DNA from 2 places in the Dyadobacter sp. HNCC25DJ187 genome. Region 1 is predicted to be linked to the other one. Evidence: riboswitches for the same ligand, from Rfam matches in the RefSeq annotation. Region 1 holds a riboswitch; the other holds the start of a gene.

Region 1 (5,326 bases):
ATTATTCACCGGAATGGTCACATACGATCCCGGTCCGTACACATTCGCGTTGTAGGTCTTACGATCCAGTAAACTCAGTGAATAACCAGCCAGCAGTTTGTGCTGCACGTGTCCGGTATTGAAATCGTAAGTCAGTTCAAGCTGATTTTGTAATGGCTTGGTCAGGTGATTGAAGTAATAGGGAAATGAGCGCGTAATCGAATCAAGGGTTGAATTGAAGGTCAGTTCTTCGGTAGAAAAATAGTCTATATTATCGTCATAGTAAGACAGCTGATTAGACAGCCTGAGTCTTGAATTGATCTGACGCACATACTTCAACTGGAAATCGTAACGGGTATGTTTCAGAAAATCCTGAGGATCATTGTAGCGTGTATTCACATTGAGGCCAGGCGCCAGTTTGCTCCCTGCCAGCATAGGAATACCGGTTTCGGTGTCGTAAATATCCTTGTTAGCCCCAACTGTGAGATAAAAAAGATCCTTTTCAGTGGGCGTATATTCCAGGGCCAGATAGCCATTGTTTGTATTAGATCCCGACTTACGATAGCCATCTGTATCTGACATTCCAAAATCGACGCGATAACGTAATTTATCATTGATAGCACCGCCAGCCCCTGCCCGGATCCGACGCGTATTAAAACTTCCGTAACTGGCAGAGAAATCTGCTTTCAAGCCTGCAGTAGGCCGTTTACGTACAATGTTAATGATACCACCCAATGCGGAGTGACCAAACAGCACAGAAGCTGGTCCTTTCAGTACTTCAATACTTTCTACATTGGCAAGATTGGTATTGGGTGCACTGGTGGAAATATTGTGGCGCTCATCACGCACTCCATCTACCAGAAGGACAAAGTTGGAGAAACCACGTATTGTAAAATGCTGAAATCCACCGTAGGTATTATTAGCGCGTACACCAGTAGTATTTTTCATGGCTTCGCCCAAATCATCAATACCGCGTTGTTCGATGGTTTTCACACCCACAGATGAGGTCGTAATGGGAAGGTCTCGCAATGGAACATCCATTTTATTGACAGACGAAAATGTCTGTACTCTGGCTGTACTCACCATTACTTCAGACAACTCGTTGGTCCGGCTGTTGAGCTGGTATTCCAGAATGGTTTCATTGTTGTTTCTTACCTCAATGTTCTCCTTACGGGCATCATATCCTACTCCGCTTGCCAGAAAAGTATATCGTCCGGCTGGTACATTTCTAAACTCAAAACGGCCTTTTTCATCGGTAATAGAGGCGAAGGAGGTATTTTCCAATCGTACATGAATCCCGGTCAGAGGTTCTCCGGATTCGGTTCTGACGAAGCCTGATACACTTCCTGGCTGGTCAGCAAATGCACCGGCTGTTACCAGCACAAAAAACAGAAATAACGTGAAATTCAGTAAATTTTTACCGTTTGATGTTGGGGAGATTTGTTTACCACTACCAGTTCGCGGATAGCAGCTTTCTTCGTTTTGCATACTTTTAACTTTGTTATAGATGAGTTAAAAGCTCCTTGCAGATTTTACCTGCTAACGCGAAGAATTAAAGAGAATGTGGAAGTTGCTTACAGGACATAAGCATCAACGGTACAAGGCACGTTGCCATGCAACCGGTTATTTCCATACCAGACTCAGCTTTATTTCGCGAAAGCATTGTCAACAAAAAAAGGCAGGTCTCCTGACTTGTAACATTTACATCGTACTTCCCGGGAGAGGTCAATTTTAAATGAGTGAATGATAGAATATCTTTTTCAAATAACTCTTCATTCTTAATTTTTCATTCATCATTTCCTCATGGTCCCAGTGTACATCTTCTGATGCAAACTTTGGTGTTACTTACAGTTGCGCGACAGTTCGTGATTTTCACACGATTCCCTATTAATTCACTGGATTAGTAAAACCCTTTTATGTTGGAAAAATATTGTAAAGAACTTTTCAGGCCGCAAAGGTAGGATTATAAATTGTGAAATGACTAGTTTTGTGCGTTGATTGGTTTGCACCCCTGGTGCGATTAATAGGGAATCCGGTGAAAATCCGGAGCAGTACCCGCTGCTGTAAGTTCATAAAAAGAGATCCTGGCGAATAGAGCCACTGGGAGGAATTAAGTTAAGAATGAAGAATTAAGAGTGAGTTCCAGAAGTTATACGTTTAACTCTTCATTCATCATTTATAATTCATTACCACCTCCCGGGAAGGCGCCAAGATCTGAACGAGCCAGAAGACCTGCCAGTTTACCATATTTCCGTTTTGCTTTCGGGAAGAAAAGCAAGTGGCATAAGGCTGGCATTTTTTGTCTGGTCTTCTCCTGCATTTCCCCCCGGCTTTACGGATAAACGAATCATCTTGCAAAACGCAAGTTATTTTATCCAAATCAAAAATGATTAATCTCTTACTGGTAGATTCATTACTGTTAGGCGTTCAACACTCGTTCGAACCAGACCACATGGCTGCCGTATCTGTATTGGCGACCGACGATGCCAAAAGTCCATCGCATCGCTGGAAACTCATCTGGCGCTCTTCCCATTGGGCTTTGGGACATTCTTTTACGCTGATCCTGTTTGCTATTTTAGTACTACTTCTCAAATCATCCGTATCCCTTGACATTTCGGATAAGGTCGAGACGCTTGTTGGTCCACTGATGATTTGGCTGGGTATCGTAGCGATCAGAAGAAACTTTAAAACACAAACTGTCGAGCATACCCCGCTCGCCGAAACCACCTGGAGCCGCTCATTTGTAGTGGGTATGTTTCATGGATTAGCCGGAACAGGAGGCGCCTGTGCTGTTGCACTTACACTTGCAGCCAGCGATGCGACAACTGCTGTTTGGATTATTGTTTTGCAGAGTGTGGGGATTATTGTCTCCATGTCGGTTTATGGCTATTTCTTTGCTTACTCCATTAACAAATTTGCAAAACGAAAGGAATTCTTCCTGACAGTCGTGAACTACGTTGTGGGTACATTTTCTATTATCATTGGCCTCATAACCCTCTATGAAGCCTTTCAGAGTTAAATATCAAATCTATCCTACCGTTATCACCAATTCATTTATGTATATAAAATTTTACAAATTCGCATTGATTAACGGACTTGCCAGTCTGATCGCAATACCCGCTCTTGTGAGTGCGCAACAGATCGTTCCCGACTCATCCGCAGAGAATCTCCTTAATCCCGTTGTAGTTACCGCTACCCGTTTTGAAACAAAGAAAGACAGGATTGCTCAGCAAATTACACTCATATCCAAGGAGGATATACAGATGACACCGTCTCTGGATCTGACAGATATCGTCAGAAAAACGGCGGCTGTGGATGTTATTCAATATCCCAACTTATCGTCGGGAATAGGTATCCGCGGGTTTCGACCTCAGTTTTCAGGATTGAATCAGCGTACGCTATTGCTTATTGACGGACGCCCTGCCGGAGCAACCAATTTATCACAGATCAGCCTCAACGGTATAGAAAGAATTGAAGTGCTGAAAGGCCCTGCATCTTCGCTGTACGGTTCACAAGCTATGGGCGGCGTTATCAACGTCATCACCAAACGATCAAAAGGAGCTACACAAGGCAATGCATTTCTTGAATATGGAAGTTTTGAAACGTTGCAGGCTGGTTTCAATGCTGGCGGAAATCTGACAAACAAACTGGATTATGACGCTTCCTTTTCCTATTTCGAACGAGCCAGAGATTACAGAATTGGAAAAAACAACCTCTTTAGGAACGCATTTGGATACTCCGATGCTCAAAAGAATTACACAGCACAACCCGTAGAATCCGTGGACGAGACTACAGCCGACGGACAACGCAGACCATTCACTCAGCTTCATTATTTCTCAGGATCAGCACGGCTTGGCTACCAGATTACAGATAAATGGAGAGTGGATGTAAGAGGCGAGCGATTCCAGGCGAAGGATGTGGAATCTCCTGGAGAAATATCGTCGGGCAGCACCGAAGCCAGTAAAAAAGATATGGATCGGTCAGCACTGGATGTAGCGCTGACCGGAACAATTGGCACACACAATCCATCACTTAAAGTGTTTGGTTCTGAGGAAAATACTAAAAACTTCACGCTTAACGTATCCGGCAAACCTGTCATACCATTCCGCTCCGCGCAAATGCATAATGCATGGAAAGGTATCCAGCTAAAAGACGTGTGGAAGATTGGACAGCACGCAGTCACTTTCGGATATGATTACCTGAATGCATCGACCACCAGTCGCCGATGGACGAATGATACCACAGAACGTGCGCCGACACAGCCTGCTTATGCGATTATATCCTCCGCATTCTTTGCACAGGCATTATTGAACTTCGGAAAATTGACCGTCCAGCCCGGTATCCGTTATGACAATATCACATTTGACGTAAAGGAAACAGCATTGCTTCCAACTTATCAGTCAGGTAAAAGAACAAACCCTTTCACCAGCCCAAGCTTGGGAATCACTTATGAATTGATCCCGTTTCTCAGACTGAAAGCAGCAATTGGTCGTGCCTTTGTGACAACCGATGCATATAGCGTGGCCGGATACAACGAAATCAGAGACTCAAGAGGACGTATTGCAGTAACTGCCGGAAACCCTGACCTCAAAAACGAAAGTAGCGTGAGCTGGGACTTGGGTTTAAGTCTGAACAAACCCAAATCCGGACTTTCGGCAAGTGCCACTTACTTCTCTACAAAAGTAGATAACCGGATCGCAAAGATCATTACTACCGTGAACGAACCTTTGCCAAATAAGGATGTTATCGTCTCCAGAGCCACTTTTGTAAATGCAGCTGATGCTGAGATCAGCGGTTTGGAAACGGAAATCAGCTATGATTTCGGTGTATTAAACAACTACAGATATGTGCTCAGAGCATTCTGGAACGGTACGTCTATACTGAACGCCAAAGAACTGATTGTGGGAACCGATGCATCTTCTGTTACGCGTGATATCCAGAATGTGGCCAGGAACACATTCAACTACGGTGTGGAATATGACAACATGAAATGGCTGAAAGTACGTCTTTCGGGTAGGTCTGTAGGTACGCGTACAGACATCGACTACACAGATCCGATCAATCCTGAAATCGAATATCCGGCCCATATGGTTGCAGATTTCACAGCCTTGTTCAGAATATCCGGCACCCATCAGATCGCCCTGAAAGTCAATAACCTGACGGACGAAAATTACTATGAGAAAAGAGGATACAATCTACCAGGCAGAGCAGTTTCAGTAAGGTATCATATTCAATTCTAATCAATTCACTGGATTAGCCGTGGGCGTATACCTCCGGCTGATCCAGTGCTATTACCTGCTGTTTGTAATCCGGTGGCAGCAGCGCATCCCGGAAAAACTTTTCTATA
Region 2 (5,326 bases), on a different contig from region 1:
GAAAGAAGGGCATTGATTGCCCTTCTTTCTGATATTAAATTTTGAGCAATGAACCTAACAAACAATATCACGTGACCGAAATATGGCTAAAGTGTCAATTAAAAGAAGTCTGTTTACGTTACACAGCTGGTTTGGTCTGGTGACAGGTGTGTTTCTGATATTGCTGGGACTCAGCGGATCCATACTTGTTTTTCGTACCGAGCTGGATTCATTCCTGAATAAAGACCTGCTTCATGTTATTCCTTCTCAGAACGAGAAGAGAGATAAGGCGCTATCACTGTGTTACGACACGATTACCAAACGCTATCAGGATCTGGACGGAATTGCCTGGCTCAACCCCGATGCAAAACCTGATGAAGCTTATAATTTCAGAATCTATTTTAACGATACCCGGTTATTCACCTACGATCTGGCGCTGATCTCGTTTGATCCCTACACCGGTAAAATTCTCCGCGAAGGCCCCGCAAGCCATTTTACACCCAGCTTTATAGAATGGCTATTACAGTTTCATTTCAGCTTTCAACTGGGTGTTCCGGGCGCGGCCCTTACCGCTATCTTCGGAATTACGATGCTGATTTCACTGCTCACCGGCGCTGTTGTTTACAATAAGATGATCTGGAAGGTGCTTACTTTTCGTATCCGAATTAACAGAAAAAACTGGCGAACGATCTGCTCGGATCTTCACCGTATTGTGGGCGTGTGGTCTATGCTGATCAACATGATCATTTTCTTCACGGGATTCTGGCTGAACATGTTTGCATTTAAAGGCAAGACATGGCAAAATGAATTGATTTCAACCAAACCAAATACCCTGATGTCAGTATCTGCCGATGACATGTACAAAAGGGCGTTGGCTGCTTTACCGGGATTGGAACCTACCTACGTGTATCTGCCTACCCAGCCTCAACGCAAGTTTGAAGTGAGAGGATATGCGGATGGCCAATGGCAAATTTGGGGTAGCGGCAATTCTGTCCGCTTAGACCAGCATAGCGGTGAAATACTGCAGATCAACCGTTTGATTGAAAAACCATTACCAGATCGACTTGAGGCAGCAGTATTTCCCCTGCATGTCGGCAACTTTGGTGGTGTAGTTGTAAAAATTCTATATGTAATCGTCGGAATCACACCCGGAATGCTTTCTATCACGGGATTTCTCCTTTGGTGGCGGCGTGTACGCAAAGGAAAACGCTCCCGATAGTACGATGCGGTAAACGATCTCCCGACTGTTCCGCAATCTGGTTTATTCCTTAACAATCGGGTGTATCGTAGACATAATATCTTCAACCTTAAAAGATCTCTTACGCTCTGACGACACAGATTAATTATCTATTTCTTACTGAAAAAACAATCCGAAAAGATCAAAAATCTAGACATTCAAATTATTAATAGATTTTATATCCTTTAAAATTATACTTATTCAGAAATAAAATCTTTATATATAGATTTGTAAGGATTTTTAGTCTAATCGATAGACTAATTCATTGTTCTTTTACATAACACTGGAATGGGTTTCTGATGAAAGTCGGAATGAAAAGGGAATCGTGTAAGAATCACGAGCTGTCGCGCAACTGTATTTAACATCTCCACTGTCGTTCAAAGTATGTCCACTGATTTTCGGATTGGGAAGGACGAACGCCAGGTTATAAGCCAGGATACCTGCCTGTTACCAGATAGACAATGTTTGCGCGAATAACAATATGATTCTGAAGAGTTTATTACTTCTATGACCATTCATCTCTATTATTACTTATTTAGCGAAACATTGCCTGGTTGTGCAAAACATTTTTAACTATTTTTTTATCAAACAGTCAAGAAAATGTTAACACAAAATTTGGGCTACCCGCGGATTGGTGGACAAAGACAACTCAAAAAAGCTTCTGAACAATTCTGGGCAGGAAAAATTGAAGTTACCGAACTTCAAAAAGTAGGTCAACAGATCAGGGAAGAAAACTGGAAAACGCAACTGGATGCCGGTATTGATCTCATCCCTTGTAATGATTTCAGCTTTTATGATCAAACATTGGATACAAGCATTTTGCTTGGAGTGATACCTGAGCGTTATGAAGCAGTTCTCGCGGAAACAAAAAATGAGCTGGATGTATATTTCGCTATGGCCCGTGGTTACCAAAAAAACGGTCTTGATATTACAGCCATGGAAATGACCAAATGGCTTGATACCAATTACCACTATATTGTTCCGGAATTCAAAGCAAACCAGCAGTTCCGCGTTTCAGATGGAAATATCTTCCACGAATACAACAAAGCAAAACAGGTTGTTGGAAAAAAAGCGAAGCCAGTTCTGTTGGGACCTGTGAGCTACCTACTGCTCGGAAAAGAAAAGGAAGCTGGTTTTGAAAGAGTTGACCTCATTAAAAATCTGGTACCTGTTTATATTGAAATTATCAACCGTCTTGCCGGACTTGGCGCAGAATGGATTCAGCTGGATGAGCCAACCCTTGCACTCGATCTTTCTGAAAAAGAAAAAGAAGCGTTTGAATCTGCTTACCGTAGTATTGCTGCTCAGGTGAACGGCGTTAAAATACTGGTAGCAACCTACTTTGATGCATTGCTGGACAACACGTCATTGGCTGTCAATCTGCCGGTGCAGGCTCTGCATATTGACCTGGTTCGTGCAGCAGACCAGTTGGATGAAGTCCTAACATGCATTCCGGATCAACTTATTTTATCCTTAGGTGTGGTCGACGGGCGTAATGTTTGGAAAAACGATTACGAAAAGTCAATCGGCCAAATCAATAAGGTAATTGAAAAACTGGGTTCTGATCGGGTGATGATTGGGCCGTCATGTTCCTTGCTTCACAGTCCTATTAATCTTGATCTGGAAACAGCACTTGATCCTGAGATTAAAAATTGGATGGCATTTGCGAAACAGAAACTAGACGAGGTAAACGATCTCAAGCAAATAATTGATGGAAATAGTGCCATACTGGAAATTAACAAAGCCTCTATTGCCAGCAGACGGTCTTCCCAGAAAGTTCATAAGCAAGTAGTGAAAGACCGACTAGCAGCGATTACCACCACAGATTTTGAACGTACAAGTACTTTTCCGGTTCGTCAGCAAATACAGCGGGAACGCTTCAATTTGCCTGCATTCCCGACGACAACCATCGGATCTTTTCCTCAGACGGATGACATACGTCAACTGCGCTCCAAGTTCAAAAAGAGCGAGCTAACTGTGGAAGAATATGAAAAAGCAATCAAACAAGCTACCATTGATGCAATCCGCTGGCAGGAAGAAATTGATCTCGATGTACTGGTACATGGGGAGTTCGAGCGTAACGACATGGTTGAATACTTTGGAGAGCAACTTGAAGGATTCCTGTTTACCCAAAATGGTTGGGTGCAAAGCTACGGCAGTCGTTGCGTGAAGCCACCAGTTATTTATGGAGATATAAGCCGTCCTTCCGACATGACCGTTCGGTGGAGTACGTTCGCAGCAGCACAAACCAACAGACCTATGAAAGGAATGTTGACAGGCCCGGTGACAATTCTGCAATGGTCGTTTGTCCGCGACGACCAGCCCCGCGAAGTGACTACTAACCAGATCGCATTTGCAATTCGCGATGAAGTACAGGCATTGGAAAAAGCGGGTATTGGTATTATTCAGATAGACGAAGCGGCGATCCGCGAAGGCTTGCCACTACGTAAATCCCAACGTCCACATTACCTGAATTGGGCAGTAAATGCTTTCAAAATCACAGCCAGTGGTGTACAGGACAAAACTCAGATTCATACACACATGTGCTACAGCGAATTCAATGATATCATTGAGCACATTGCAGCTATGGACGCGGATGTGATCACAATAGAAACTTCCCGCTCTCAAATGGAATTACTGGAAGCATTTGCTCATTTCGATTATCCGAACGAGATTGGGCCTGGCGTTTACGATATTCACTCACCACGCATACCATCTACGGAAGAAATGACTTCACTTCTGGAAAAAGCCGCAAATTTATTGCCGGCTCAGAACTTATGGGTAAATCCCGACTGCGGTTTGAAAACCAGAAAATGGCCGGAAACGAAAGCTGCTCTTGAAAATATGGTAACTGCAGCAAAGCAGGCGCGGGAATTGATAACAATCATTGCATAACACGATATAAGGCAGGGCAAATATGACTGCTCTGCCTTATTTAAAAGACGATTTGTATCGGTACAGGAATCCGGGAAAAAGTATTTTTAAAGAGTATGTTTGAAACATTACCTTATACTTAAACACGGCTCAACACAAACGGATTAATGGTAAGAAAGCAGATAGTGAGAGATATTTTGAATATATTTCGGGGTTAAAGACAAAGGCATTCTAAACCTGCGGAGAAAAAGAACACTTATTACTTTACAATACATAGAAGAGGCACAGCCGCCAATAGAAATCTATCATGTTTCTACAAAAAATAAAATCTAAGGAATCAGGTGTAATGCTTTATGGCATCACTCCGCCAAAAGCCAGTACCACTGCCGAGCGCATTGAGGAAATTGCAAATAAGACAGTAGAGCGTTTGTCGTCACTAGATATAGATGCACTGGTAGTGTATGATGTACAGGACGAGTCAGCCCGGACCAAAGAGGAAAGGCCATTTCCGTTTATTAATGCGCTGGACCCACTTACATTTGCTACTCAGCATTTAGGAGGATTAAATGTGCCCAAGATCATTTATCGTCCTGCCGGCAAGTTCTCTCCCGAAGAGATATCTGAGTGGCTTCAGCAACTGCATGCACATCAGTTCCATCCTGTCTTCGTAGGCGTTCCCGCACCGGATTTTCCGGTAAAAACCAGTTTACCACAAGCGTACAAAATCTGGGAAACGTATCAGGAAACATCAGTTATCGGAGCGGTTACCATTCCGGAAAGACATGAAGTGCTCAAAGATGAGGATGTAAGAATGCTTGATAAAATGGACAGCGGTGTATCCTATTTCATTTCTCAATGTGTTTTTGACCTTGCCTATGCAAAACAAGTTGTCAAAGACCTTTCGGCGAGCTGTGCAAGTAAGCAGATAGATCCGCCGACGATTATATTTACCATCACAGCGTGTGGCTCTCCTAAAACACTTAGTTTTATGGAATGGCTTGGTATTCATATACCTGAGCAGCTAAAAAGAGAGTTACTGGCAGAAGAGGATATGCTTGACAGATCAGTCAGAGTTTGTCTGGATATAGCTTCTGAGCTTACGGCTTACTGTGTGGAACATGCCATTCCTTTCGGTTTCAATATTGAAAGCGTTGCCATTCGCAAAACAGAAATTGAAGCATCCATTGACATGGCGAATTCGATCTCAGGAATGCTGATAGAGAAAGGAATACGGAA

What was found. A riboswitch is a leader RNA that binds a small molecule or an ion and turns the genes downstream of it on or off. The one in region 1 is predicted to bind cobalamin.
Region 2: it holds a riboswitch for cobalamin, as region 1 does, so the genes downstream of both, metE (5-methyltetrahydropteroyltriglutamate--homocysteine S-methyltransferase) here and AC1XUE_RS16620 (hypothetical protein) in region 1, are expected to answer to the same signal.

Annotation. Positions count from the first base shown of each region.
Region 1 is NZ_JBXHAT010000002.1:1,349,633-1,354,958, forward strand. It holds gene AC1XUE_RS16615 (TonB-dependent siderophore receptor) at 1-1,467, opposite strand, end outside; cobalamin riboswitch at 1,640-1,908, opposite strand; cobalamin riboswitch at 1,962-2,233, shown strand; gene AC1XUE_RS16620 (hypothetical protein) at 2,366-2,998, shown strand; gene AC1XUE_RS16625 (TonB-dependent receptor plug domain-containing protein) at 3,036-5,219, shown strand; gene AC1XUE_RS16630 (oxygenase MpaB family protein) at 5,233-5,326, opposite strand, start outside.
Region 2 is NZ_JBXHAT010000001.1:1,289,642-1,294,967, forward strand. It holds gene AC1XUE_RS05290 (PepSY-associated TM helix domain-containing protein) at 83-1,198, shown strand; cobalamin riboswitch at 1,491-1,678, shown strand; gene metE (5-methyltetrahydropteroyltriglutamate--homocysteine S-methyltransferase) at 1,817-4,111, shown strand; gene AC1XUE_RS05300 (methylenetetrahydrofolate reductase) at 4,398-5,326, shown strand, end outside.